2 regions of the Sphaerimonospora mesophila genome follow, and region 1 is predicted to be linked to the other one. Evidence: riboswitches for the same ligand, from Rfam matches in the RefSeq annotation. Region 1 holds a riboswitch; the other holds the start of a gene.
The links. Region 1 has a riboswitch for S-adenosylmethionine ahead of AP234_RS26410 (aminotransferase class V-fold PLP-dependent enzyme). Riboswitches for the same ligand answer to the same signal wherever they lie in the genome.
Positions count from the first base shown of each region.

Region 2: another riboswitch for S-adenosylmethionine. It lies ahead of thrC (threonine synthase); the one in region 1 lies ahead of AP234_RS26410 (aminotransferase class V-fold PLP-dependent enzyme).

Region 1 covers NZ_BCBX01000045.1:96,318-107,143, forward strand. Annotated here, with positions in the region: gene AP234_RS26400 (SAM-dependent methyltransferase) at 1-440, shown strand, start outside; gene AP234_RS26405 (cytochrome P450) at 430-1,629, opposite strand; SAM riboswitch class IV at 1,999-2,114, shown strand; gene AP234_RS26410 (aminotransferase class V-fold PLP-dependent enzyme) at 2,306-3,559, shown strand; gene AP234_RS26415 (pentapeptide repeat-containing protein) at 3,621-4,298, shown strand; gene AP234_RS26420 (hypothetical protein) at 4,326-4,928, opposite strand; gene AP234_RS26425 (NUDIX domain-containing protein) at 5,060-5,545, shown strand; gene AP234_RS26430 (NADH-quinone oxidoreductase subunit D) at 5,691-6,854, shown strand; gene AP234_RS26435 (serine/threonine-protein kinase) at 6,931-8,367, shown strand; gene AP234_RS26440 (DUF3180 domain-containing protein) at 8,376-8,825, opposite strand; gene folK (2-amino-4-hydroxy-6-hydroxymethyldihydropteridine diphosphokinase) at 8,867-9,367, opposite strand; gene folB (dihydroneopterin aldolase) at 9,364-9,729, opposite strand; gene AP234_RS26455 (nuclear transport factor 2 family protein) at 9,719-10,159, opposite strand; gene folP (dihydropteroate synthase) at 10,156-10,826, opposite strand, start outside.
Region 2 covers NZ_BCBX01000047.1:132,530-143,355, reverse strand. Annotated here, with positions in the region: gene AP234_RS28035 (ABC transporter permease) at 1-438, shown strand, start outside; gene AP234_RS28030 (ABC transporter permease) at 431-1,381, shown strand; gene AP234_RS28025 (ABC transporter ATP-binding protein) at 1,395-2,426, shown strand; gene AP234_RS28020 (ABC transporter ATP-binding protein) at 2,410-3,426, shown strand; gene AP234_RS28015 (DUF3263 domain-containing protein) at 3,691-3,972, shown strand; gene otsB (trehalose-phosphatase) at 3,969-4,775, shown strand; gene AP234_RS28005 (trehalose-6-phosphate synthase) at 4,873-6,297, opposite strand; gene AP234_RS28000 (RNA polymerase sigma factor) at 6,336-6,887, shown strand; SAM riboswitch class I at 7,018-7,158, shown strand; gene thrC (threonine synthase) at 7,173-8,447, shown strand; gene AP234_RS27990 (MoaD/ThiS family protein) at 8,484-8,759, shown strand; gene AP234_RS27985 (cold-shock protein) at 9,015-9,215, shown strand; gene groL (chaperonin GroEL) at 9,577-10,826, shown strand, end outside.

The DNA of each region.
Region 1 (10,826 bases):
TCGGCCGGCGCGCGGAGATCGGCCGGCCGCGCGACGAGGCCTGGGCCACCGTGATCGTACGGCTCGCGCGCGGCACGGCGATCGCCGTCGACTACGCCCACCGCGTCGACGACCGGCCAACCCTCGGCAGCCTCACGGCCTACCGGAACGGCTCGATGACGTCGGCCGTGCCGGACGGGTCGTGCGACATCACCGCGCACGTCGCGCTGGACGCGTGCGCGGCGGCGGGCGAGCGGGCCGGCGCCGTGGCCACGACGCTGACCACCCAGCGAGAGGCGCTGCGCGATCTCGGCGTCACCGGCGTCCGGCCGCCGATCGAACTCGCCGCCGCCGATCCTGTCGGCTATGTCCGGGCGCTCGGACGGGCGGCCGAGGAGGCCGAGCTGATCGATCCCGCCGGCCTCGGCGGCTTCGGCTGGCTCGCCCAGGTCAAATGGTGACCTTGAGCGACTCCAGGCCCCGGATGATGTAGTTGGGCTTCCATGCGGGTTCCTCGGCAAGCTCCAGCCTGGGCGCCATCCGCAGGAGTGCGCTGAACGACTCCGCCATCTCGACCCGCGCGAGCGGCGCGCCGAGGCAGAAGTGGATGCCGGCTCCGAACGAGATGTGCGGATTGTCGGCTCGGCCGATGTCGAGGCGATCCGGGTCGGCGAAGGCCTCGGGGTCGCGGTTGGCCGAGCCGAACAGCAGCGCCACCTCGACCCCGCGGGGGATCGTCACCCCGCCGACCTCGATGTCCTCCAGCACCCACCGCTCGAACATCTGCGCCGGGGTGTCCCAGCGCAGCAGTTCCTCGACGGCCGTCGGCATCAGACCCGGGTCGGCGCGCAGCCGCGCCAGCTCATCCGGGTTGCGGAACAGCGCCCACCAGCCGCTTCCGGTGGCGTTGACCGTCGCCTCGTGGCCGGCGTTGAGCAGCAGCACACAGGTGCCGATCAGCTCGTCCTCGGTGAGCCGGTCCCCGTCGTCCACGACCTGGGCCAGCGCGGAGATCATGTCGTCGCCCGGCCGGTCCCGGCGCGTCCTCGCGAGATCGCGCAGATAGGCGGCGAACTCCTCGGCCGCTCGCACCGCCGTGTGCTGCACCTCCGGCGAGGGGCTGAGCTCGTACATCCCGCAGATGTCCGCCGACCACGGCCGCAGCAGGTGCCGGTCGGCCTCGGGCACGCCGAGCATCTCCGCGATCACGGTAACCGGCAGCGGCTCGGCCACCTCGGCGAGCAGATCGCCGCCACCGCGCTCGACCAGTCCCTCGGTCAGCTCGGTCGCGATCTTCCGTACCCGGGGGCGGAGCGACTCGACCATCCTGGGCGTGAACGCCTTGGACACCAACCGCCGCAACCGGGTGTGGACCGGTGGCTCGACGTCCAGCATCCCGGCGCGGATGACCCGCCAGAACGGCTCCTGGAACTCCGGCTCCGGCTCCCTGCCGAACTCCTCGTGCGTGCCGAGATGGAGGTAGGACCGGCCCAGCCGCCGGTCGCGCAGCAGCGCGTTCACATCGGCATGGCGGGCGATCAGCCACTGGCCCGTCGGCTCGAAGAAGCTGACCGGGTCGTTCTCGCGCAGGGCGCGATAGGCGTCGTACGGGTGAGCGATGAACTCGGGATTCCAGGGATCAAACTTCACAATGCACACCATACGCATCTATCAGGGCATTCGTCTCGCAGAGCGGTGACCACGAATCGGATAGGGCCCGGGAGCCGAATCAGCTCAGACCCGGCAGCCGAATCAGCCGGGGTTCGGGAACCGAATCGGCTGGGGCCCGGGAGCCGCATCGGGTGGGCCCGGGAGCTGCGCCGGGAGGAAGCCGCGGTCCGCCGCGAAGCCCGCTGGTGCGGGCTGTCGCGTGCGGTCCTCGCTCCCTCCCGCTCCGCCCCCTCGATCCCAGTAGACGTCTGATCCCGGTGGACGTCGTGGGCGCTCAGGTCGTCGGCGCTCAGGGGGGCGAGAGGGCTCATGGTGACAGGCCGGGCCGATGGGTTATAGTGCGACTCAGGTCATGAGTGCCAGCGCCAAGCCCCGGCTCGCTGGCCGGCAACCCTCGCGTCCGCGGCGGGGTGCCCCGGGTGAGGACCGGGTCCGGCACGAGGTGTGCCGGACAAGCGCGGGCTCCGCCGTACGACGCCATGGCCGGGGTCCCCGACCCCAAGGAGGCCTGGCGTTGTCCGCTGTTCTCAGTATTCTCACCCCCGCCGCTCTCACCCCCGCCACCGATGCCGCCGCCGTCGATGTCATCAGCACCGATATCACCCCAGCCGCCGATGTCGCCGCCCATGGTCCGGTCTCCTCCGGTCCCCGCCCCATCCCGGCCGTTCTCGGCGGCGACCTGCGGGTTCCGGTCAAGGGCGGCAGGCTCGTGCCGTACGCCAACCTGGACTACGCGGCGAGCGCGCCCTGTCTTGAGCCGGTGAACGCGGCCGTCGCCGCCGCGCTCCCGGCCTACTCGAGCGTCCATCGCGGCGCGGGGTACGCCTCGCAGCTCACCACCGCCCGATATGAGCAGGCCAGACACAGTGTGCGGGCCTTCGCCGGGGCCCGGGAGGACGACGCGCTGATCTTCACGCGTAACACGACCGACGCGATGAACCTGCTGGCCCGCTGCCTGCCCGAGGACACCACGGTGGTGGTGTTCGACTCCGAGCACCACGCCTCGCTGCTGCCCTGGCCCCGTGCCGTACGGCTCGCGCCGCCCGCGTTCCCGGGAGAGGCGGTGCGGGCGGCCGACGAGGCGCTCGCGTCGATCGAGGGCCCCGCGCTGCTGGTCGTCACCGCGGCCTCCAACGTCACCGGCGAGCTGTGGCCGATCGCGGGACTGGCGCACATCGCCCACCGGCACGGCGCGCGCATCGCGGTCGACGCCGCCCAGCTCGTCCCGCACCGGGCGCTCAACCTCACCGCGCTCGGCCTCGACTACGTCGCGTTCTCCGGGCACAAGCTCTACGCGCCGTTCGGCGCCGGGGTGCTGATCGGCCGGCCCGACTGGCTCGCCCGGGCCGAGCCCTACCTGCGGGGCGGCGGCGCCGTGCGCGCCGTCGGCGCCGTGTCCGAAGCCGCCGATTCCGCCGGCTCCGCCGGCCACGCGGAATGGAGCGACGACCCCGAGGCCAGGCACGAGGCGGGCACCCCCAACGTGCTGGGCGCGATCGCGCTCGCGGCCGCCTGCGACGCGCTGCGCGCCACCGGCTGGAGGTCTCTCGTCCGGGAGGAGAAGCGGCTGCTCGCCCGCCTGCGCGCCGGCCTGGCCACGATCGAGGGGGTGCGGGAGCTGTCGCTGTGGGGGCCCGACCACCCGCGCGTCGGCATCGTGTCGTTCACGGTGGCCGGTCACACGGCCAGGGAGGTGGCCGAGACGCTCTCGGCCGAGCACGGCATCGGTGTCAGAGACGGCAAGTTCTGCGCTCACCCGTTCGTCCGGCACCTCCTCTCGACATCGGGCGATGTCGCCGAGGACGGCGGGTGCGCGGACGGCACGACCGGAGCGATCCGGGCGTCGATCGGCATCGGCTCCACCGAGGAGCACGTCGACCGTCTCATCGAGGCACTCAGACGCATCTGACGGATCATGCCCGGGGCGCATGAGGCGATGTTCTGTCGGAGGCGCCCACTACGTTGGGGTGATGCCGAAACGCCGTGGACACACCTATGAGCAGCCCCGCGAGCTCGCCGCGCTGCCGTACGCGGATCATCTCGAGCCGTTCGACGGCAGATTGGTCGGCAACGGCGACTACGACACGCTCCTGTTCGACGGGCAGGAGTTCGAGGACGAGGACGCCGGCGCCGCCAGATTCATCGAGTCGGCGTTCACGTCGGTGACGTTCGTCGGCGGCCGCTTCCGGCGTGCCCGCTTCACCGACGTGTGGCTGCACACCGCGCGCTGGGTGGGCGCCGATCTCACGGAGAGCACATGGGCGGACGCCGAGATCATCACGAGCGCTGCGGCCGGTACGGCGATGCCCGGCGCGGAGCTGAACCGGGTGACCTTCCACCGATGCAAGCTCGACTCGGTCAATTTCCGGGCCGCCGAGCTGCGGGAGGTGGTGTTCGTGGAGTGCACGCTGCGCGACGTGGACTTCGCGGGCGCCACGTTGACGGGCGTCGCGTTCCCCGGTTCCGCCCTGGAAAGGGTGCGGTTCGACAAGGCGAAGATGGCCGACGTCGACCTGCGGGGCGCCACCTCCCTGGGCCTCTCCGACGGGTACGACGCGCTGCGCGGCGCGACCATCAGCGGCCTCCAACTGATGGAGCTCGCCCCGATGTTCGCCCACATCCTGGGCGTCACCGTGGAAGACGACTGAGAGCGGCGGCCGGCCCGCGGGCTCACTTCACCCCCGGGGGGCTCGTACGACCTTCGTGACGAAGCGCACCTGTGTCGCGCCGAGAGTTCCCGTGATGTGCCAGCAGCCGAGTCTCGGGAAGTCGAACCCGCTGACCTGGAGGCCGGGCACCGAGTAACCTTCCGGCACGTCGCCGACGACGGTCTCCCCCGTGTCCAGGGAGACCGCGCGGATCTCCAGGCGCTCATCACGGTCACGCCACCACGGCAACTTGATCCCCCATTTGCCGTCCTCGGGCCGCGGATAGGCCTGCCGCGCCTGGGCGGGAAGCACCCAGAGGCCGCCCCCGCCGTACCACTCGGCGGCTTCGTCCGCCGTGCCCTCTCCCTCCAGCCATCTCACCAGCGCGCCGGGGGGCTCGACGGGCCGGTCGGCGGGCCTGGTCACCGGACACGTCCCCTTGGCCACCGCCGACGCGGGCTCGCCCACCGTCACCGGCACACTGACCGGCTCCGCCACCGGCGATCCATCCGGCGTGGGCGAAGGCGGCGGCGAGGGCGTCGAGACGGCCTGCGGCCCGCCGCACGCCGGAAGCATCACCACGAGCGACATCACGAGCGCCGAAACGCTCACCTTCGGGGTCCGACGCATCCGATCCTCCCCTTCGTCGGAGAGTGGTTCGGGTGAACCACACCCTCACTACCGCGACCGGCGCCGAAAGGTTCGCCGGCCTCGCGCGTGCCCGTCGCCGCACGCGGTCACCCGGCGGGTAACGTGATCCAATGAGCAAGCCATATCTCGAGCCGCCGGAGTGGTTCGCCACCCTGCCCACGGTGTACGCCTCGGCGTGTCTGCTGCTCACCGACGTCCACGACCACGTCCTGCTGGTGAAACCCAACTACCGGCCGGGCTGGGCGATCCCCGGCGGCATCGTCGAAGCGGGCGAGTCACCCCACGACGGCGCCCGCCGCGAGGTCCACGAGGAGCTCGGCCTCCGGGTCGAGGCGGGCGCGCTGCTCGTGCTCGACTGGGCGCCGCCGCTCGGCGACCGGCCGCGGTCGATGGTCAACTTCCTGTTCGACGGCGGCACGATCGCCGATGGCACGCCGCTGCTGCTACAGGAGGAGGAACTGGACGACGCGGGATTCTTCCCCTGGGAGCAGGCCACCGCCCTGCTGCCGGCCGCCACCGCGCCGCGGCTCCCGGCCGCCCGCCGGGCGCGCAAGGACGGACATGCCGTCTACCTGCCCAATGAAGCGGCGCTGTGACGCCATGGGCTGACCCGGCCTCCATGCCGTGCTCTTCGCCGCGCTCTTCGCCGTGCTCTTCGCCGTGCACTTCGCCGCGCACTTCGCGGTGCACTTCGCGGTGCCGTACGAGCGTGGGAGCATGGACGGTATGACCGAGGAGGGCATGCGGCGGGAGCGCGTGGTCGGGATCGGCTCGGGCGCGGCCGCCGTCCAGCCGAAGGAGCTGGCCACCGAGGACATGGTCCTCAACATCGGCCCGCAGCACCCGTCCACGCACGGGGTGCTGCGGCTGCGGCTCACGCTCGACGGTGAGCGGATCGCCGCCGCCGAGCCGATCGTCGGCTACATGCACCGGGGCGCGGAGAAGCTGTTCGAGGTGCGCGACTACCGGCAGATCATCGTGCTCGCCAACCGGCACGACTGGCTGTCGGCCTTCGCGAACGAGCTGGGGGTCGTGCTGGCCGTCGAGCGCATGCTCGGCATGGAGGTCCCCCGACGGGCGGTGTGGGCCCGGACGCTGCTGGCCGAGCTCAACCGGGTGCTCAACCACCTCATGTTCCTCGGCTCCTATCCCCTGGAGCTCGGCGCGATCACCCCGGTCTTCTACGCCTTCCGGGAACGCGAGACGCTGCAGCACGTCATGGAGGAGATCTCCGGCGGCCGCATGCACTACATGTTCAACCGCGTCGGCGGGCTGAAGGAGGACCTTCCCCTCGGCTGGCTCGACCGGGCCGCCCAGGCCGTCGCCGACGTACGGCACCGCCTGCCCGACATCGAGGAGCTGATCTCCGGCAACGAGATCTTCCTGGCCAGGACCAGGGACATCGGCGTCCTCGACCGTGACACGATCATGCAGTACGGCGTGAGCGGCCCGATCGCCCGGGCTTCGGGGGTGGACTTCGACCTGCGGCGCGACGAACCCTACCTCGCCTACGGCGAGCTGCCCGTCAAGGTGGTGACCCGCTCGGCCGGGGACTGCAACGCCCGGTTCCAGGTGCTGCTCGACCAGGTCAAGGTGTCCCTGGATCTGGCCGACGCCTGCGTGGAACGGCTGCGGGAGCTTCCGCCGGGGCCGATCAACCAGCGGCTGCCGAAGGTGCTCAAGGTCCCCGAGGGCCACACCTACGCCTGGACCGAGAACCCGCTCGGCCTCAACGGCTACTACCTGGTGTCCCGGGGTGAGAAGACTCCGTGGCGGCTGAAGCTCCGCAGCGCCTCGTACAACAACATCCAGGTGCTGCGGGAGATGCTGCCCGGCCACCTGGTCTCCGACATGGTGGCCATCCTCGGCTCGATGTTCTTCGTCGTTGGAGATATCGACAAATAACCCGATAGTTCGGTCCGGAGGCGGTCTGGCCATCAATTTTTACCCACTTTGAGAAACTCTTGCCAGAATGTCGGGCGTGAGCGACCCCACTCGACAAATCGGTTCGTACACCCTCATCCGCGTCCTCGGTGAAGGTGGGATGGGCATCGTCCATCTCGCCCAGGACGGCGACTTCAAGCTGGTCGCGGTCAAGGAACTCCGTCCCGAGCTGGCGGCACGCCCGGATTTCCTGCGCCGTTTCACCAGGGAGGCCGCCGCTGCGCGCAAGGTGGCGCGGTTCTGCACCGCTCCGGTGCTGGATGCGGGCATCGACGGAAAAACCGCCTACATCGTCACCGATTATGTCGAAGGGCCTGATCTACGCAGCGTAGTCAAGGAGCAGGGCCCGCTGTCCGGAGCCAACCTGGAGGCGCTGGCGGTCGGTGTGGCCACCGCGCTCACCGCGATCCACGAAGCGGGCGTCGTGCATCGGGACCTGAAACCCGCCAACATCCTGCTCAGCCCCGTAGGTCCCCGTGTGATCGATTTCGGGATCGCCCAGTTGGCGGAGCCGGAGGTGACCCGGTCGGCGACCGTCATGGGGACACCGGAATACATGTCCCCGGAGCAGGCCAAGGGCGAGCCGGTCACCGCGGCGAGCGACGTGTTCGCCTGGGGCGGCGTGGTCGCCTATGCGGCCACGGGGCGACCACCGTTCGGCACCGGCCACATGCCGGAGGTGCTGTACCGCGTGGCCCACCATGTGCCCGACCTGAAGGGCGTGGATGAGCGGCTCAGGCCGTTGGTGGAACAGGCGCTGGACAAGGATCCGTCCCGCAGGCCGACGGCGCAGCAGCTTCTGGATCGCCTGCTCGGCCGTGAGTCGATCACGGCGGCCTCCGCCACCCGCCTGGTGACCGGCACCTGGACGCCGTCACCGACCCTCCCGCCCAAATCGCCGATCTCCCCGCCACGGCGGCCGATCCGCAGCCGCTGGATGAAACCGGCGGCGGCGATCGCGGTCGCGGCCATGGCGCTGGGTGCATCGGTACTGGTCTGGCGGCCGTGGGAGGTGGCCGCACAGCAGGGGAGCGGGACGCGAGGGACGCAGCAGGACGGCGTGCTGGCCGAGCGGGACACGATCACGAGCGACGAGAAGAACCAGAGCATTCCGGTGCACATCACGATCGACTCCCTCGTCCGCCAGGGTGACGAGGTGACGCTGTTCTGGACGCTCAGGAACGACAGCCCGTCGGGCGCCGAAGTCCGCCTGGAGTCGGTCTTGGACGGCGGGTTCCAATCCGACACCAAGAAGATCAGCCTCTCATATGCGGGTGCGACCGAACCCGTCCACCCGGCGATGCGGCAAGACAAATGCGTCTGTACGCACTGGGGTTACGGCGACACCATTCCGGCCGGCCGATCACGCAGGTTTCACGCGATCTTCGATCGCCTGCCCGGGAAAGTCGAGAAGGTCGATGTCGATCTGGTACTGCTCGGCCGTGTGAAGGACATCCCCGTCACCGAGAGCTGAGCCCGGGATCACTCCTCGCCTTCCGGCTTGCCGGGGACGCGGCAGCAGTACTCAAGGAACAGCGCCGCGCAGATAAGGATCACGCATGACAGGAACGATCCTCCCGCGATCAGCGCGTCCTGGCGGGGTTTGGGCAGCTCGAGCATGTCGATCACGCGGCACACGAACCCGGCGAACACCCCCGCGAACACCGCCCCCGCGTACGCCGTGGCCTTGGCCAGCGCCGCCAGTCTGGCCACGGCCAGCGGCTCGACGGGCTTGGTGTCCGGCCTGCGCAGGATCCTCGCACGTGTCAGCCAGCCGGTGTACGCCTCGCCGAGTGCGAGCAGCAACGTGGTGGGGATGGCCGTCCACGGGAGGGTGGGCAGCACGGCGTAGGCCTGCTGCAGCACACCCCAGGTGACGAGCCCGAACACCACCACCAGACCGACGAGGACGCCGGGGTTGCTGGGTTTCACGCACGCTCCGTTTCGATGGGGCCGACCGGGGATCCTTCCGTTCAGTCGGGAGGTACCAGTGAGAAATCGGGCCGTAGCCGTACCCCGCTCTGGTCCAGGTCGGCCAGCAGGGCCGCGACCGGGCCATGGCCGGGAAGCACCGCGTCCGGATCGATCTGGGCCCAGGGGACCAGCACGAACGCCCGCTCATGTGCCCTCGGATGGGGCAGGGTCAGCTCCGGGTCGTCCGAGACCATGCCGCCCACCATGATCAGGTCGACGTCCAGGGTGCGTGGCCCCCACCGCTCCTCACGTCTGCGGCCGAACGCGGTCTCGACGCCCTGGGCCCGCTCCAGCAGCGCACGCGGATCCTGCATGCCCTCGGCGATCACGACGGCGTTGAGATAGGGCCCCTGCTCGGGACCGCCCACGGGATCGGTCTCGTACACGGGGGACACCGCCACGAACGTCAGCCCCGGAGCGTCGAACAGCACATCGAGCGCGCCCTGGAGATAGTCGATCCGGCGGCCCAGGTTGCTTCCGAGCGAGAGCACCACCCTCATGCGCGGCTCCTTCTGATGGTCACCACCACGTCGTCGAACGGCAGCGGGATCGGCGCCGCCGGTTTGTGCACACTCACCTCCGCCGCCTCGACCACGTCATGCGCCAGGCAGGCCGACGCGAGGCGGTCGGCGAGGGTCTCGATGAGATCGACGGGCTCACCGGCCACGATCTCGGCGAGCCGTACGGCGAGAGCGCCGTAATCGACCGTCCTGCTCAGATCGTCATGCGCCGCGGCGGGCGCCGTGTCCAGGAAGAGCGTCACGTCGACGACGAACTCCTGGCCGAGCTCGCGCTCGGCGGGAAGGCACCCGTGCCTGCCGCGCACCCGTAACCCGGCGAGCCGGATGGTGTCACCGCTCATGGCCGTCCGCTTCCGCCTCGTCCTCCGCCTGGAGGATGGGGGACCCGTGGTGCATCCAGAGCCGCCAGCCCGACTCGGTCCTGATGAAGGTGTTGCTGGCGACGACGAGCCCCGTCGCGAAGCCCAGCTCGTCGGCCCCGGCCGGGACCAGGACGTCCTCGGTGCAGGTGATGACCGCGACGTCCCCGCTCAGCATGGTGCGCACGTCGGTCAGCACGAACTGGATGTACGTCGTGTTGGCCATGAACAGCGCCCACGACCGGAGCACCGCCGTCCGCCCGCTCAGCATGGCCCAGCCGGGATGCACGCACATCGCGACCCGGTCTTCGGTGTCCTCGATCCAGATCTCGGACATCTTGTCGAGGTCGCCGCTCTCGAACGCGTGGTAGAACGCCTCGTTGAGTGCCTCGAGCTCCTCGATATCCGTCATTCCTGGCATCGCCATCCCTCTTCAGCCCGGCCCCGACCGGTGCCCGTGCCGGCACCGTCTCTTTCGGCGGCCCGCCACGCCGCGGCGACGCGTACGGCGTCCGCGTTGGGGCCGACCTTGTGCACCCGCACACACCAGGCGCCGGCTCGCGCGGCGAGCGCGGTGACGGCGAGAGTGGCGTCGTCGCTGCGGCCGAACGGCCGCGGGGTGCCGTCCGGATCCGCGAGCAGGCGGCCGAGAAACCGCTTGCGCGACGCACCGATGATCAGTGGACGGCCGAGCCGGTTGAGCGTGTCCATGCCGGCCAGCACGGCCCAGTTGTGCTCCGCCTGTTTGGAGAACCCGAGACCGGGATCGAGGATGATCTGCTCCTCCCTCACGCCTTCGGCGAGCACGGAGTCGACTCGCTTGCGCAGTTCTTCGGCGACCTCGGTCACCACGTCGTGATAGAGGGCGCGGCTGTCCATGTCGCGGCTGTGGCCGCGCCAGTGCATCACCACGTACGGCACGCCGGTGGCCGCCACCACCCGGGGCATCTCGGGGTCGGCCAGGCCGCCGCTCACGTCGTTGACGAGCCGGGCCCCGGCCGCGACCGCCACCTCGGCCACCTCGGCGCGCATGGTGTCCACACTGACCGTGACGCCCTCCCCGGACAGTGCCCGGATCA
Region 2 (10,826 bases), on a different contig from region 1:
CCCACGGTCTCCGATGGAGCGCCGATGGCGGAGCTGATCGTGCCGGCCATCGTGCTGGCCAGTCTCAACATGGCGTTCACGGCCAGGCTGACCCGGACCAGCATCGTGGAGAACCGTCGTGCCGACTATGTCCGTACGGCCATCGCCAAGGGCCTGACGAACCGGCGGGTGGTCTCGGTGCACCTCCTGCGCAACTCGCTGATCCCCGCGATCACGTTCATCGGCACCGAGGTCGGCTCGATGATGTCGGGCGCCATCATCACCGAGGGCATCTTCAACATCCACGGCGTCGGCGGTCTGCTCTGGCGGGCGATCCTGGGTCAGGACTACACGATCGTGGTGCCGATCGCCTCACTGCTGGTGCTCGTCTACCTGCTCACCAACCTGATCGTCGACCTCCTCTATGGCGTGCTCGACCCGAGGATCCGCTATGAGTGAACCGATCGTGACGCAAGACCTGGTGCAGAGCGCGGACGAACACGCGGGCTCGGCCCACCCCACCGCGGCGGACAAGCCCCGCGGCCTCTGGGGGGACACCTGGGACATCCTCAAGCGACGCAAGATCTTCTGGATCTCCCTGGTGATGCTGGTCCTGTTCCTGCTGATGACGGCGTTCCCGACGCTGTTCACCGACAAGGACCCGAACTACGCCGACCTGGCCAGGAGCATGGAGGGGCCGAGCGAAGGAGCCCTGTTCGGCATCGACCTGCAGGGGCGCGACGTCTTCGCCCGGACCATCTACGGCGCCCGCACCTCGATCATCGTGGGCACGATGGCCACGCTCGCGACCGTGGTGCTCGGCGGGATCACCGGTGTGCTGGCCGCCTACTACGCGCGGTGGACGGACATCCTCATCTCCCGGGTGGGCGAGATGTTCCTCGGCCTGCCGTACGTGCTGGGCGCGATCATCATCCTCGGCACCATCGCCCCGGCTCAGTCGAACCCGAGCGAATTCATGATCATGACTGTCGTGATCATCGTGCTCGCCGTGCTCGGCTGGCCGATCCTGATGCGCATCGCCCGCTCGGCGGTCATCCAGGCCAAGCACCAGGATTACGTGCAGGCCGCCCGCGCGCTGGGGGCGGGACCGCTGCGGATCATCTTCAAGCACCTCCTGCCGAACTCGCTGGCTCCGATCCTCGTCTACGCGACGATCACCATCGGCAGCTTCATCGGCGCGGAGGCCACGCTGTCGCTGCTCGGCATCGGCCTGCGGCCGCCGGTCATCTCCTGGGGCATCGCGATCGCCGACCACGCCCAGTACATCCGGACCGGCGCGCACGCGCTGTTCTTCCCCGCGGCGTTCCTGTCCGCGTGCGTGCTGACCTTCGTCATGCTCGGCGAGGCGGTACGCGACGCACTCGACCCCAAGCTTCGCTGAGGAGGCACGGCAAGTGACCGAAGTGCTTTCCGCACCCTCGGGCGGCGGCACCCACGGCGGTGCGCTCCTCGAGGTCGAGGATCTCCACGTGGAATTCCGCACCCGGGCCGGGGTGGCCAAGGCGGTCAACGGCGTCACCTATCGCGTGGACGCCGGAGAGACGCTGGCCGTGCTGGGCGAGTCCGGCTCCGGCAAAAGCGTCACCGCGCAGACGATCATGGGCATTCTCGACATGCCGCCGGGGAAGGTGACCGGCGGACAGATCCGCTTCCGCGGCGTCGACCTGCTCAAGATGCCCGACGACCAGCGCAGGAAGATCCGCGGCGAGGGCATCTCCATGGTCTTCCAGGACGCGCTGTCGGCGCTGAACCCGGTCTTCCCGGTCGGCTGGCAGATCGCCGAGATGTTCCGCATGCACCGCGGCACGTCGCGGTCGGAGGCGAAGAAGAAGGCCGTCGAGCTGATGGATCGGGTCCGGATCCCGGCCGCCAGGGACCGGGCGAACGACTACCCGCACCAGTTCTCCGGCGGTATGCGGCAGCGCATCATGATCGCCATGGCGATCGCGCTGGACCCCGAGATCCTGATCGCCGACGAGCCCACCACGGCGCTCGACGTGACCGTGCAGGCGCAGATCATGGGCCTGCTCGCCGAGCTCCAGCGCGACAGCAACATGGGCCTGATCCTGATCACCCACGACCTCGGCGTCGTGGCCGACGTCGCCGACAAGATCGCCGTGATGTACGGCGGGCGCATCGTCGAGGAGGCCCCGGTGCACGATCTGTACCGGCGGCCGGCCCATCCCTACTCCAAGGGGCTGCTGGAGTCGATCCCACGGGTGGACCTCAAGGGCCATGAACTGTACGCCATCAAGGGCATGCCGCCGAACCTGCTGGACATGCCGTCCGGCTGTGCGTTCCACCCGCGCTGCCCGTACCGGCGGGACAACTGCGTGACCGACGTACCCGCCCTTTATCCGATCGACGGCGCCCGCGGCAGCGCCTGCCACTACTGGAGGGAGGTCCTCGATGGCGACTCCCGCTGAACCCATCCTGGAAGTCCGCGACCTGGTCAAGCACTTCCCGCTGACCCAGGGCATCCTCTTCAAGCGGCAGATCGGCGCGATCAAGGCCGTCGACGGCGTCTCCTTCGACCTGCATCGCGGCGAGACGCTGGGCGTGGTGGGCGAGTCGGGCTGCGGCAAGTCCACCCTCGCCAAGCTGCTGATGGCGCTGGAGCGGCCGACGTCGGGCTCGGTGCGGATCAACGGCAGGGACATCACCACGGCCAGGGGCGGCGACCTCAAGCGCATGCGGCGCAACATCCAGATGGTGATGCAGGACCCCTACACCTCGCTGAACCCGCGTATGACGGTCGGCGACATCGTGGGGGAGCCGTTCGAGATCCACTCCGAGGTGGCCCCGAAGGGCGACCGCCGCAGGAGGGTGCAGGAACTGCTCGAGGTGGTCGGCCTCAACCCCGACCACATCAACCGCTACCCGCACCAGTTCTCCGGCGGTCAGCGCCAGCGCATCGGCATCGCCCGGGGGCTGGCGCTGCGCCCCGAGATCATCATCTGCGACGAGCCGGTCTCCGCGCTCGACGTGTCGATCCAGGCCCAGGTCATGAACCTGCTGGAGAGCCTGCAGAAGGAATTCGAGCTGGCCTACATCTTCATCGCCCACGACCTGTCGGTGGTGCGGCACATCTCCCACCGGGTGGCGGTGATGTACCTGGGGAAGATCGTCGAGATCGGCCGGGACGCCGAGATCTACGACGGCCCGACCCACCCCTACACGCAGGCGCTGCTGTCGGCGGTGCCCGTGCCCGACCCGGAGGGGCGCGAGCAGCGACAGCGGATCATCCTGCAGGGCGACCCGCCCTCCCCGGCGAACCCGCCGTCCGGCTGCCGGTTCCGCACCCGCTGCTGGAAGGCACAGGAGATCTGCGCAGAGCAGGAGCCCGCGCTGGAGATCCGCCCGGGGAGCCCGCACTCGAGTGCCTGCCACTTCGCCGAGGTGCGGGACGTGGTCGGCAGCGGCTGACACCGGAGGCTTGGCCGCGGTCCCTCCACCCACGAAAATTCCTCGCAGGCTCGGAGTTTCCGCGGGGCTCGAGGATGTGCCGGGAGGAGGCTCAGGTCCGCTGCGAAGCCCGCTTCTGCGGGCATTCGCCTGCGGTCCTCGGCTCCCTCCCGCTCCGCTCCCTCGATCCCGGTGAACGTTCGTGGACGAGGATCGGGAGGTTCGTCCGATCCTTCCGACACCCTTTACCATGAGGAGGGCCGGCGTCCGGCGGAGGAGGAGCGGATGGACATCGAACCGATCGATGACGACGATCTCGCCTTATCCGACCGCGATCGCCGGATCCTCGCCTTCGAACGGCGGTGGTGGCGTCAGGCCGGCGCGAAGGAGCAGGCGATCCGGGAGACGTTCGGCATTTCCGCCACCCGCTACTACCAGTTACTCAGCCAGCTCATCGACCGGCCGCAGGCCTTGGAGCACGATCCCATGCTGGTGCAGCGCCTGCGGAGGATGCGGGCCGGTCGCCGGCGCGAACGCGCCACCCGTCGATTCGGGGCGGCGCCGTGAAGCTCCCCGCCCACGACGGCCTCACCGCGATCCTCGCCGATCCCGCCGGAGCGGTGATCGGGCTCGACTTCGACGGCACCCTTTCCCCGATCGTGGCCGACCCCGCGGCCGCCGCCGTACATCCGGACGCCCCTGCCGTGCTCGCCGATCTGGCCGCGCTGGTCGGCGCCGTGGTGATCGTCACCGGCCGGCCGCCTGGTACGGCTCTCGCTCTCGGCGCCACCCCCGCCGGGCCGTCCCTCGCCGACGTGCCCGGTCTCGTCATCCTCGGTCACTACGGCATGGAGCGGTGGGAGGCCGGTGAGATCAGCGCCCCGCCCCCGCCGCCGGGGCTGGACCTGGTGCGGGCCGAGCTGTCCACCATCACCGCCGGGATGGACGGTGTCCTGATCGAGGACAAGGATCGGGCGGTGGCCGTGCACACCCGCAGGTGCCCCGACCCCGAGGCGGCGCTGGTGTCACTCGCCGAGCCGGTCGCACGGCTGGCCGAGCAGGCCGGTCTGGTGGTCGAGCCGGGACGTTTCGTGCTGGAGCTGCGGTCGCCCGGCATGGACAAGGGCCGCGCGCTGTCGGCGTTCCTCGCCGAGCGGAAGGCCAGGTCCGTCATGTTCGCCGGTGACGACCTCGGCGATCTCGCGGCGTTCGAGGCCGTCGAACGGGCGGGCATTCCCGGCCTGCGGGTGTGCAGCGGGTCGGCCGAGGTCGTCGAGCTGGCGGCGCACACCGACATCGTGGTGGACGGCCCCGCCGGCGTCGTGGCCTTCCTCGGCGCCGTCGTCGAGGCCCTCAGGGGCGGCGGGTGATCGCGCACCTGCCCGGCGTGAAGATCCGGTGAACACCCCGGGCCTCGGCCGCATGCTCGAACACGCCGCCTGGGGCTGAGCCGGCGCGCCCGTCCCGTCATTCCAGGGCGGCGAGCTGGTCGTCGAACCAGCGCCTCGGGGGGAGCGCGGTGGCGGCCTCCCGCAGCCTGGCGCAGCGCCCGGCCCGATCCTCCTCCGGCAGCAGCAGGGCCTGATGCAGGGCGGCGGCCGTGCCGGAGACGTCATAGGGGTTGACCAGCAGCGAGTCGGCGCCGAGCTCCGCGGCCGCGCCCGCCTCGCGGGAGAGCACGAGCGCGCACCGCCGGGAGAGGATCGGCCCCTCCTTGGCGACCAGGTTCATGCCGTCCCTGATCGGATTGACCAGCAGGACGTCGGCCAGCCGGTAGGCGGCCAGCGATCTCGGATAGTCGTCGTGCACGTTGAGGATCAGCGGGTCCCAGTCCTCGGTGGCGAACTCGTCCTCGATCTCCTTGGCGCACCGCTGCACGGCCGCCGTGTACTCGCGGTATTCGGGCAGGTCATGGCGGGACGGGTAGGCGAAGGCCAGGTGCACCACCTTGCCGTGCCACTCCGGATGCCCGGCCAGGAACTCCCGGTAGGCGCCCAGGCCGCGCACGATGTTCTTGGACAGCTCGGTCCGGTCGATCCGTACGATCAGCTTGCGGTCGCCGACCATGTGCCTGATCGCGGCCATGTTCGACTCGACGTCCGGCTCGGCCGCACGTGCCAGCAGCGCCTCGCCGTTCACACCGAGCGGATGTACGCCGACGCGGACGGTCCGGCCGTCATGGATGATCGTACGGCTCTCGCGATCGACGCGGGCGCCGAGGAAGGCGGCGCAGCAGTCCATGAACGCCTCGGCCCACCGGGCGGTGAGGAAGCCCGCGTGGTCGGCGCCGAGGATCCCCGACAGCACCTCCACGGCGACGTCGTCGGGAAGCAGCGAGAAGTATTCCGGCGGCGCCCACGGCGTGTGCGAGAAGTGGGCGATCCGCAGGTCGGGCCGCTCGACGCGGAGCATCGCCGGGGTCAGCGTCAGATGGTAGTCCTGGATCATCACCCGGGCTCCCGGGCCGGCCTCTTCCGCGAGCGCGAGCGCGAACGCGCCGTTGTAGTCCCGGTAGGACTCCCACTCACGCCGGAAGCGCATGCCGAACTGTGGCGTGACCGGCGTGTTGTAGAGCAGGTGGTGGACGAACCAGAGGGTCGAGTTGGCCACCGCGTTGTAGGCGCGATGGAAGACCGTCGGCGGGATGTCGAGCATCCGCACCGGTCCGGCGTCGAACGCCCGGTCGAGCCGGCCGCCCGGCGCGAGCCGTACGGCACCGCGATCGCCGTGGGAAAGGGCGGCGCAGACCCAGAGCAGGTCGGTGTCCCTGGCCACCTCGGACAGTCCGGAGACCAGGCCGCCCCCGCCTCTGCGCATGGTGAGCGCGCCGTCGTCCGCCATGGTGAAGGACACCGGCCCCCGGTTGGAAGCGATCAGAACCTGGCTGCTCATGACTCAATAGGATGTCAAAAGGAGGGTTGAAGACGGCAATGGCAATGGACGAGACAACTGAGGACCTGGCCAGGTCGGCCGCCGGGGGCGACCATCGGGCGCTCGGCGAGCTGCTCCGCCGGATCGAGCCCGACGTGTTGCGGCACTGCGAGCGACTTCTACCCTATCGCCAGGACGCCGAGGAGGCGGCTCAGGACACGCTGCTCGCCGTGGCGCGCAACATCGGCAGGTTCGAGGGCCGGGCCAAGTTCAGCACCTGGCTGCACATCGTGACCGTCAACTGCACGCGGACCACCTACCGTTCCCTGAAGCGGCGGGCGGCCGAGGAGGCGGAGGAACTGCCCGAGCAGCGCCCCGATCCCCGGCGCGTCAGCGTGATCGCGGGATCACGGCTCGATCTGCTCGACGCCATGGAGTCGCTGGAGGCGGACAAGCCCGATCTCGCCCAGGCGCTGGTGCTGCGCGACATCTGCCAGCTCGACTACGCGGAGGTCGCCGAGCAGCTCGGCATTCCGCTCGGCACCGTCAAGTCGCGGATCCACCAGGCCCGCAGATACGTGCAGTCGGCGCTCGGTGACGCGTACGCGTGACCGGGACCGGCGGACATCTAGTGGGATGATCTGTCTCGTCAGGTGAGACGCGGGATTGGATGGAGGTGCTGCCGGGGTAAAGTGCTAGCGGACGTAACCCGGATGGATCCGGACGTCCCACAACTGAACATGCTCATCCAGAGGGGTGGAGGGACCGGCCCTGCGAAGCCCCGGCAACCCTCCCGCGACCGAACTCGTGCCCACGAGGCCCGGCCGGGACAGGTGCCAATTCCGGGCTCGTGGCCAGGGTGGTCGCGAGCGAAGATGAGGGAAAGGCCTCGCTTCATGGCGCACACTGATGTCCCCCGGCCAGGTTCTCTGTCCAGCGCCGAGTTCGGCCCCGCCACCGGGCTGTCCTGTCGCGAATGCGGCGCCGTCTACGATCTGGGCCCGATCTTCGCCTGTGCCGAGTGTTTCGGCCCGCTCGAGGTGACGTACGACTTCGGCGATGTCCGCCGCGCGGACATCGAGTCGGGGCCGACCGACATCTGGCGTTACCGGGCGCTCCTTCCGGTCCCCCCGGATGTGACCGCCAAGCCGAACATCCGGCCCGGGTGGACCAGGCTGGTCAAGGCGGACCGGCTCGCGGCCGAGCTGGGATTCCGCTCGCTGTACGTCAAGGACGACTCGGGTAACCCGACCCACTCCTTCAAGGACCGGGTCGTGGCGATCGCCCTGGAGGCCGCCAGGACCTTCGGCTTCCACACGCTCTCCTGCTCCTCCACCGGAAACCTCGCCGGCGCCGTGGGCGCCGCCGCCGCACGCGCCGGGCTCGACTCGTGCGTGTTCATCCCCGCCGACCTGGAGGCGGCCAAGGTCACGATGGCCGCGGCCTACGGCGGCCGCCTCGTCGGCATCGACGGCACCTACGACGAGGTCAACCGCTTCTGCTCTGAGCTGATCGGCGACGAGCTCGGCGAGAAGTGGGGCTTCGTCAACGTCAACCTCCGGCCCTACTACGCGGAGGGGTCGAAGACACTGGCGTACGAGATCGCCGAGCAGCTCGGCTGGCGGCTGCCCGAGCAGATCGTCATCCCGGTGGCCTCCGGATCGCAGCTCACCAAGGTGGACAAGGGATTCCGCGAGCTGATCAAGCTCGGCCTGGTGGAGGACCGTCCGTACCGGATCTTCGGTGCGCAGGCGGAGGGCTGCTCGCCGGTCTCGCGGGCGTTCAAGGCCGGGCACGATGTGGTGCAGCCGGTCAAGCCGGACACGATCGCCAAGTCGCTGGCGATCGGCAACCCGGCGGACGGGCCGTACGTGCTGGACATCGCCCGGCGTACGGGCGGCGCGGTGGAGGACGTCGACGACCGCGAGGTGGTCGAGGCCATCCGCCTGCTGGCGCGGACCGAGGGTGTCTTCGCCGAGACGGCGGGCGGTGTGACCGTCGGCGTGCTGCGAAAGCTGGCGCGGGAGGGCCGGCTCGACCCGGGGGCCGAGACCGTCGTGCTGAACACCGGCGACGGGCTGAAGACGCTCGACGCGATCGCCGAGCACGCCCGTCCGGCCGCGGTCATCCGGCCGTCGCTCGAGGCATTCCGTACGGCTTTTGCCAACTGAACGCGTTTCCGCCCACGCAACGAAAGAGAGTGAAAGATGAGCGTTTCTGTGCGGATTCCGACGATTCTGCGCACGTATACGAATGGAGTCGCGGAGGTGTCCGGAGAAGGCGCGACGCTCCGCGACGTCCTGCAGAAGCTGGATGCGGACTATCCGGGCATCGGCGGCCGAATCCTGGACGAAACGGGCAAAATACGGCGTTTTGTCAACGTCTATGTCGGAGAAGAGGATGTCCGATTCGCCCAGGGTCTGGACACCCCCACGCCGGATGGCGTGCAGATCTCGGTGATCCCGGCCGTCGCCGGCGGCTGAGTCTGCTCACACTGAAAAGCCGCTGACCTGGGGGTTTGTCATGGTCCAGGTCGTGCCATGTCCATCAAATAGTGCAATTATCAACTATCGACGACTAAAGTGAATATTCGCTGATCCTGCTTTGAGCGAACGCCTAGTAGTAGTTTGCGCATTGACTCTGTTGTCCGATGCCTTGACGCAGGTATGGTCGAGGACGATCGACAAAACCGGGGGCTTCTTGGGTGTGGTCCCCAGCCCAGCAAGAGGAGTCGGAAAGTGGCGCAGGGCACCGTCAAATGGTTTAACGCGGACAAGGGCTACGGCTTCATCGCGGTAGACGGTGGCAAGGACGTGTTCGTTCATTACTCGGCGATCCTGATGGACGGCTACAAGTCGCTTGAGCAGGGGCAGCGGGTGGAGTTCGACATCACGCAGGGCCAGAAGGGCCCGCAGGCGGAAGCCGTCCGGGCCGTCTGATCTCGGGGGTGTCCGGCGGAGCACGGACGGCGCCTGCCGGACACGCCCTTGTCGCTCGACCATCGCAAGGCCCGGTTCGCCATCGGCGAGGCCGGGCCTTCGTCATTCCATCGTGGCCCTGACAGGGGTGTGTCAACGGAATCTTCGCTGGTCAGAGGGCTTGATATGCCCCGAGATGCAACTTGGCTTGCGCTTGCACTCACAAGGGTAGAGTGCTAAACACATGGTTGGCACTCTCAGGTCGAGAGTGACAACAACCAGGATCGAGGCGATGGGGTCCCCGAAGGGAGAGCGGGCCCATGCCGTCGCGGGCGTCGGCTCGGTCCAGTGAAGCCACCCTGCTACTGGGAGGTCTAGCCTTATGGCAGCCAAGATGATCGCGTTTGACGAGGACGCCCGGCGCGGTCTCGAGCGCGGTATGAACCAGCTCGCCGACGCCGTCAAGGTGACCCTCGGCCCCCGTGGCCGCAATGTCGTGCTGGAGAAGAAGTGGGGCGCCCCCACGATCACCAACGACGGTGTCTCGATCGCCAAGGAGATCGAGCTCGAGGACCCGTGGGAGAAGATCGGCGCCGAGCTGGTCAAGGAAGTCGCCAAGAAGACCGACGACGTCGCCGGTGACGGCACGACCACCGCCACCGTGCTCGCCCAGGCGCTGGTACGTGAGGGTCTGCGCAACGTGGCGGCGGGCGCCAACCCGATGGGCCTGAAGAAGGGCATCGAGGCCGCCGTCGAGCGCGTCAGCGAGGAGCTCTCCAAGCTGGCCAAGGACGTGGAGACCAAGGAGCAGATCGCCTCCACCGCCTCCATCTCCGCCGCCGACCCCGAGATCGGCTCGCTCATCGCCGAGGCGATGGACAAGGTCGGCAAGGAAGGCGTCATCACCGTCGAGGAGAGCAACACCTTCGGCCTGGAGCTGGAGCTCACCGAGGGCATGCGCTTCGACAAGGGTTACGTCTCCGGCTACTTCGTGACCGACCCCGAGCGCATGGAGGCGGTCTTCGAGGACCCCTACATCCTCATCGTCAACTCGAAGGTCTCCGCCAACAAGGACCTGCTCCCGCTGCTGGACAAGGTCGTCCAGTCGGGCAAGCCGCTGGTCATCATCGCCGAGGACGTCGAGGGCGAGGCCCTGGCGACCCTGGTCGTCAACAAGATCCGCGGTCTGTTCAAGTCCGTTGCCGTCAAGGCCCCCGGCTTCGGTGACCGTCGCAAGGCCATGCTGGGCGACATCGCCATCCTCACCGGTGGCCAGGTCATCTCCGAGGAGGTCGGCCTCAAGCTCGAGAACGCGACCCTCGACCTGCTCGGCCGCGCCCGCAAGGTCGTCATCACCAAGGACGAGACCACCATCGTCGACGGTGCCGGCGACCCCGAGCAGATCTCCGGCCGGGTGAACGAGATCCGCGCCGAGATCGAGCGGACCGACTCCGACTACGACCGCGAGAAGCTCCAGGAGCGCCTCGCCAAGCTGGCCGGCGGCGTCGCCGTCATCAAGGCCGGCGCGGCCACCGAGGTCGAGCTGAAGGAGCGCAAGCACCGCATCGAGGACGCCGTCCGCAACGCGAAGGCCGCCGTCGAGGAGGGCATCGTCCCCGGTGGTGGCGTGGC